Regions from separate parts of the Arthrobacter sp. Soil761 genome, predicted to be linked through region 2. Evidence: riboswitches for the same ligand, from Rfam matches in the RefSeq annotation. Region 2 holds a riboswitch; the other holds the start of a gene.
The links. Region 2 has a riboswitch for cyclic di-AMP ahead of ASG79_RS10030 (LysM peptidoglycan-binding domain-containing protein). Riboswitches for the same ligand answer to the same signal wherever they lie in the genome.
Positions count from the first base shown of each region.

Region 1: linked by a shared signal. The riboswitch ahead of ASG79_RS05600 (M23 family metallopeptidase) and the one ahead of ASG79_RS10030 (LysM peptidoglycan-binding domain-containing protein) in region 2 are both predicted to bind cyclic di-AMP.

Region 1 covers NZ_LMSF01000005.1:82,926-86,324, forward strand. The annotation lists gene ASG79_RS05595 (C40 family peptidase) at 1-254, opposite strand, end outside; cyclic di-AMP (ydaO/yuaA leader) riboswitch at 325-520, opposite strand; gene ASG79_RS05600 (M23 family metallopeptidase) at 633-1,454, opposite strand; cyclic di-AMP (ydaO/yuaA leader) riboswitch at 1,465-1,709, opposite strand; gene ASG79_RS05605 (metal-dependent transcriptional regulator) at 1,817-2,518, opposite strand; gene serC (phosphoserine transaminase) at 2,812-3,399, shown strand, end outside.
Region 2 covers NZ_LMSF01000012.1:415,413-418,811, reverse strand. The annotation lists gene ASG79_RS10035 (protein adenylyltransferase SelO) at 1-699, shown strand, start outside; gene ASG79_RS10030 (LysM peptidoglycan-binding domain-containing protein) at 827-1,660, opposite strand; cyclic di-AMP (ydaO/yuaA leader) riboswitch at 1,664-1,834, opposite strand; gene ASG79_RS10025 (coiled-coil domain-containing protein) at 2,095-3,399, shown strand, end outside.

The DNA.
Region 1 (3,399 bases), on a different contig from region 2:
GTACGCACCGCTTCCACCTTCGGAGCAGCGGTGGTCTTGACGACCGGACGCTCGAAGGACACCGTGGCCGTGGGTGCGGCCGTGACAGCGAGGGCTGCCTGGGACGAGCCGGACTCGGTGGAGGCAGAGACACCGGCCGTGGTGTCAGCTGCCGTGGCGGGCAGGCCCATGCTCAGGATGAGGCCGGAAGCCGCTGCCACAACGGCAGCCTGGCGGCCTACGGTCCCGGCATTTGCACTGACGGCCTTGGACATGGCGTCCAGGGGGTTGGTGCGAACCGTTTGCGCACGGTGGCGCGCAGAATGATGGCGTGAAGACACGAAGGTAGCCTCTCCCAATGCCTGCGAGGTGAGCTGTCGGATTCGGATGGGAGTCACCCGGCCACGCTGCTTCCTGGGAAGCTTGTGACTTAACCCCAAGGCCTTCTGAACATGAAGGCCAAAATTGGTTCCCCCGCCCCTGCCAGACGATGAAATGCGAACGGACCTTGAGCGGTGGCAGAGTTAGGCAATCCACTCAAGAGCGTCAACTTCGGAAAAGTTGACGCGAGTTAGACGGTACAGCAGTTTTGCTTCAATGTCACATTCAGGTCACGGCGCGTCGCGGACATGTGAGAGCGGGCAACCATTTGGTTACAGCCAGCCCATGGGATCGACAACTTCGCCATTGACCTGCACCTCGAAGTGGAGGTGGCAGCCGGTGGATGCGCCCGTGGTACCGCTCAGTGCCACCACGTCCCCGCGGGAGACGGTCTGGCCCACCTTGACGTTGAAGGACGAGAGATGGTTGTAGGTGGTCTCCAGCCCGTTGCCGTGGTCAATGACCACGCGGTTTCCGCCACCGAACTGGTGCCAGCCGGCAAAGGTCACGGTACCTGTCGCGGCGGCCAGGACCGAGGTCCCGCACTGCGCCACGAAGTCCTGGCCCCGGTGGAAGTCTCCGGAGCCTCCGGTGATGGGACTGACCCGGTAGCCGAAGGGGGAAGCGGTGGTGAGGGAGGCGAGGGGTGCAGCCAGGGTGCCGGCCGAAGCGGCACGCGTGACGGAGCCGGCGGACTGGGCGCTCAGGAGTTGCTTCAGCTTCCCGTCCGGGTCGGCCTGGGTCACCACGGCCGACCGGCTGAAGTCGATCTGTGCTCCGACATCGGCCGAGATCTGGGGCTGGGGGCTGACGGCGGACGCGGCCATGGGGGCACTGCCGGCGGTATCCGTGGCCATGACGGGACTCGTGGCGGGCACCGTGACCGTCAGCACCAGGCCTGTGGCGGCAAGGGCAATGCCGGCTTTTTGGCCAATACCGCTGGCGGCGGCAAACTCCGTCATCTGCCGGAAGGGACCCCGGCGGCGGCGCGCGTCACGATGCAGGTCGCGGGGGCGCTCCGCTGCGACAACTTCGGCAACCCGGGGTGCCGAAGGGGGGCCGGCCGCGCGGCGGCGGCCCCGGGAGGTCTGCATGGTCAAGAAGGGTTCCTCTCTGGAAGAAGCCTGCGGAGTTAGCTGTCGGATTCGGGTCAGAGAGATCAAAGACCCGGTCCGCCTTAGGCAAGCTTCTGCACAGGGGGTATTCCCGGAAGAATCCTTCACTGGAGAGGCTTGCTGCTGACGGACTTCACCCCAAGGCAGTCCCCCGCTGCCGCTTGTGGTTCCCCCGCCTCTGCCAGTAACGACTCGTGCACCTGGCCCGCTGGCAGAGCTCGGCTCCGGATCAGGTAACGCTTATGTATCAACGCTTGGTTCCACTATAGGGGCTTAAGACCCTAGGTAACAATTCCGTTACCTTTGCGTGGTTGCCCCTCCGTGGGGTATGGGCGCCCCGATCAGGGCTGGCTGATGGCCACGAAGACGTGGGCGGCAACCTCGGGCGGCAGCTCCAATGCGCCTTCGATTCCGGGGACCCGCACGGAGATGTATTCGCCCACGCGTTCCAGCGCCACGGCGGCACCCGGCCGGATACCGCCCTCGTCCAGCTGCGCCAGCAGTTCCGGTTCCACCTGGATCGGCTCCGCCAGGCGGCTGATGGTCACTCCGGAGGCGGGCCCGTAATTCTTCATCGCTTCCACCAGGCTGATGGCGCCGTCGGCAAAGCCGGGCCCCGCCTGGCCGCCCAGCGCCGCAAGGCCAGGAATGGGGTTGCCGTACGGCGACTCGGTGGGGTGGTCCAGCATCTCGTAGATGCGGCGCTCCACGCGCTCGCTCATGACATGTTCCCAGCGGCAGGCTTCGTCGTGGACGTAGGCCCAGTCCAGGCCAATGACGTCTGCCAGCAGGCGTTCGGCCAGCCGGTGCTTGCGCATGACCTCCGTGGCGCGCTTGCGGCCCGTGTCCGTGAGTTCCAGGTGCCGGTCGCCGGACACCACCACCAGCCCGTCCCGCTCCATGCGGCCGATGGTCTGGGAAACGGTGGGACCGGAGTGGCGCAGACGCTCGGCGATACGGGCCCGAAGGGCAACGATGTTTTCTTCCTCAAGCTCCAGAATGGTCCTGAGGTACATCTCCGTAGTGTCGATCAGATCCGTCATCCAGCTCAGCTCCTCGAGCGCAGTACCTTGCGTTGTCCCACCGTATCGCCTCTTCGCGCAAAGTAGTCCGGGGGAAAGCTTAGCCTATTTTGACTTTGTCCGAATAGCCGCGCCCCGAGGGGCTGCGCGGGGACGGCACGTCTCACTGTCCGGACTATGACGGGCCTGGCTCCCGCCCCCGGCGGCGGTTCAGGCAGAATGGGAATGGCCCGCAGCGCAGCCACCGGCGCTGCCGGCCACCGACCGCCCGCCCTTCCGGACCAAACTTTTGTCCCCGCCGAATTGGAGCACCTGTGAGCGACACCAGCATCACGATCCCCGCCGACCTCCTGCCCCAGGACGGGCGGTTCGGAGCCGGCCCGTCAAAGGTCCGGCAGGAGCAGATCGACGCGCTGGCAGCAGCTTCCAAGACGATCCTTGGCACATCGCACCGGCAGGCCCCGGTCAAGAACCTGGTCGGAGCGGTCCGTGAAGGGCTGAGCCAGTTCTTCCGCGCCCCGGAAGGCTACGAGGTGGTCCTCGGCGTCGGCGGCTCCACGGCTTTCTGGGACATCGCGAGCTTCGGCCTCGTGGAGAAGAAGGCCCAGCACCTGTCCTTCGGTGAGTTCGGGTCCAAGTTCGCCGCCGCCACCAACAAGGCGCCCTTCCTGGAAGCCTCCTCCATCATCAAGTCCGAGCCCGGCACCCGGCCCGCAGCCAAGGCCGAGGCCGGCGTGGACGTCTACGCCTGGCCGCAGAACGAGACCTCCACCGGCGTCGCCGCCCCCGTCAAGCGGGTAGCCGGAGCCGACGAGGGATCACTGGTCCTCGTGGACGCCACATCGGCGGCCGGCGGACTGGACGTGGACGTTGCCGAGAGCGATGTCTACTACTTCGCCCCG
Region 2 (3,399 bases):
ATGACCATCTCAGGGGAAACCATCGACTACGGCCCGTGCGCGTTCATGGATGCGTTCAATCCCGCCGCTGTCTACAGTTCCATCGACGTCAGCGGACGCTACGCCTACGCCAACCAGCCGGTGCTGGCCGAATGGAACCTTGCACGGCTGGCGGAGGCAATGCTGCCGCTGATCGACGGGGACCAGGAAAAGGCGGTTGCCCCCGCGGTGGAGGTACTTGGCGGATTCCGCGGACAGTACAGCCAGGCGTGGTCCGGCGGCATGAAGGCCAAGCTGGGCCTGTCGGGGGATGCGGACAGCGACGCCGCCTCCGCCCTGGTGGACGGTGCCATTGCCATCCTGAAGGACGGGCCGGTGGACTACACCTTGTTCTTCCGGAACCTGGGCAAGGCCGCGCGGGGGGACCTCCGTCCCGTGCGCGGCATGGTCCTGGACCTTGCAGCGTTCGACGCCTGGGCGGAGCGGTGGCAGGCCCTGGGGCCCGACGCGGAACTGATGGACAGCGTGAACCCTGCCTATATTCCGCGGAACCACCTCGTGGAAGAGGCGCTGTCCGCCGCCACTGACGGAAACCTGGCTCCCCTGCAGCAGTTGCTCGAGGCCGTCGGCAGCCCCTTCGCCGAGCGGCCGGGCCTGGAACGCTACGCCGAAGGTGCCCCTGAGGATTTCGGCACCTACATGACCTTCTGCGGGACGTGACTGCCTCAGCGGTACGGTGCGGAAATGACAGGAGGGCGGCAGCCGGGAATACCCGGCTGCCGCCCTCCTGTTTAAGAACAGCTTTGCTGTTTAATACCAGCCTGCTGCTGCCAAAGCGTTGCGAAGGCTAGGCTACGCGGACTGCGGAGTAGCCGCCGAGCCAGCTGATGGAGTGGACCTCGGTGCTGTAGCCGTTGACGCCGCCGCTCACAACCTGGCCGTTGCCGGCGTACACGCCCACGTGGCCGGAGGTGATGATCAGGTCGCCGGGGGCGGGAGCGCCGACAACGGTTCCGTACTGGAAGAACTGCGTCGGGGCCAGGTCGCCGACGGACTTGCCGACGGAGCGCAGGGCCTTCTCAACCATTGCGGTGCAGTCCTGGTTCACGCCGACCTGGCTGTAAGCGGATGCCAGGATGGCAGCGCCGGTCCCGGTGCCGGTGGACGCCGCCGGGGCGGCTGAGGCGTAGGACATGTTCATGCCGGTGTTTGCCGGTGCGGTTGCGGCTGCCGTCTGGACGGGAGCTGCTGCCGGCGCCGGGGCTGCGGTGTGGCCAGCGCCGGGGATCTTGATCTGGTCACCGGGGTAGATGATCGAGGACAGTCCCAGTCCGTTGGCGGCCAGGACGTCGTTGAGGCTGACGCCATGGGCGGCCGCGATGGCCCCGATGGTGTCGCCGGACACCACCGTGTGGACGGTTCCTGCTGCTGCGGCGGGTGCTGCTGCCGGGGCAGGTGCGGAGTATGCCTGGACGCTGGTGTTCTCAGTGGTGTCCGGGCCGGTGACACCTGCATGGGCGGGGGCTCCGACGCCAAAGGCAATACCGGACGCTGCAGCAACGGCAAGCGCCGGACGGCCCAGCGAACGGGCCTGGGACTTGGCGGTTACGGCGAGGCCCTCGAGCACAATGGAGCGGGCCGGAGTCGCGCGGTGACGGGCAGTGGTGGAAATTTTTGACACAGTTGATCGCCTCTCCCATGCCTGCGGGGTGAGCTGTCGGGTTCGGGCTGGAGATACCCGGCCGGTAGCTGGCTCCGCGGGCGGAGGCGCTAACGACTTAACCCCAAGGCCACATGTGGCCGTAGAAACTTGGTTCCCCCGTCCCTGCCAAACGGAAAGCGGTTGAATCCCATGATCAGCGGCAGGGCTCGGCATGCTGACGGGAATGTCCCGTCTGAGAGGGACACCAAACGACCATAACCCGCGCTGCCCCCGATTGTCACATTTGGATAACATACGAGGCTCCCCTCTCAATTGCGCAAACGTCTTGATGTACTTCGCATTTCGGGCGGTGACCTCGACCAATGCAGGCAGGGTCTTTATCGCTGCAAACGGTAACAATGTGGCCACGGACGCGCCCTCGGGGGCCGCGCCGGACGGTAAGCTTCGGGACTATGCCCCTGTTCGTGACCAGCCGAGGGATCCCGCTCCTCGGTGGCGTGCTGGCCATCGCCCTGGCCGCCGCCACCGTGCTGCCGGCCGCAGCGGAGGAGCCGCCGCCGGGCGGATATCCCTCCTGGTCGGATGTGCAGCAGGCGCAGTCGTCCGAAGCGGCAAAAGCTGCAGAAATTGCCACCATCGACGGGCTCTTGACCGGCCTGCAGGCGCAGTCGGAGGCAGCCGGGGACGCAGCCGTACGGTCGGCCGCCGAATACGCTGCCGCGGATGCAGAGCTCCAGTCAGCCACATCACGCCTGGAAACCCTGTCCGCACGGGCCGCCCGCGCAAACGACGAAGTGGCCCGGTACCGGAAGGACCTCGGGGCCCTGGCCGTGCAGTCGTACAAGACAGGCGGGACCAACGCCGGGTTCTTCGTGGCGCTGGACGCCCTGGGGACCAACAGCGTCCAGGGCCTCAACCTCGTCAAGCTCGTGGGGGACAAGACGGCCGCGTTGGTGGTCAAGGCGGCGGCGGCCGGAAAGGTATCCGCTGCCCTGGTGGAACAGGAAAAGGTTGCCAGGAGCGAACGGGAGCGCCTGTCCGGGGAGGCAAGGGCAAAAGCCGAGGCAGCCAGTTCCGCCAGGGACGCACTGGCACGGCAGGTGGCCGAGGAGCAGCGGCACGGCGGCGAGCTAACGGCCCAGCTTGCCGCCCTGAAAGGGACGACGGCGGCGCTTGAGGGGGAGTACCGCCAAGGCCAGGCTGCGCTGGCTGCCTACGAGGCGGCCCAGGCGGCCAAGCGCGCCGCAGCGGAGGAGCAGGCCCGCCGCCAGGCCGAAGCGGCCGCCAGGGCCGCCGCGGCGGCCGCCCAGCAGCCCAGGCCGCCCGCACCAGCCGCCCCAGCCGCCGTGGGCGGCAATCCTGTCCCGGTGAATCCAGCCCCTGCCAATCCTGTCCCGGCCAACCCTCCGCCGGCCAACCCTGTCCCTTCCGTTCCGGAGGCGCCGCCAGCCGAGCCGGCCCTGCCCAGCCCGCCCGCCGTCGTCGTGCCTTCCATTCCCGGTGGAGCGGTCAACGATCCGGCAGGGGCGAAAAGCTACGCGTCCGGACGCCTTGCCGCTTTCGGCTGGGGCCAGGACCAGTTCCTGTGCCTGGCCCAGTTGTGGACCAAGGAATCCAACTGGCTGACCACCGCCACCAACGCGTGGTCCGGGGCCTACGGAATTGCCCAGGCACTGCCGCCCGGCAAGTATGCCAGCGCCGGGAGCGACTGGCTGACCAGCTACCGGACGCAGATCGAATGGGGCCTGGGCTACATC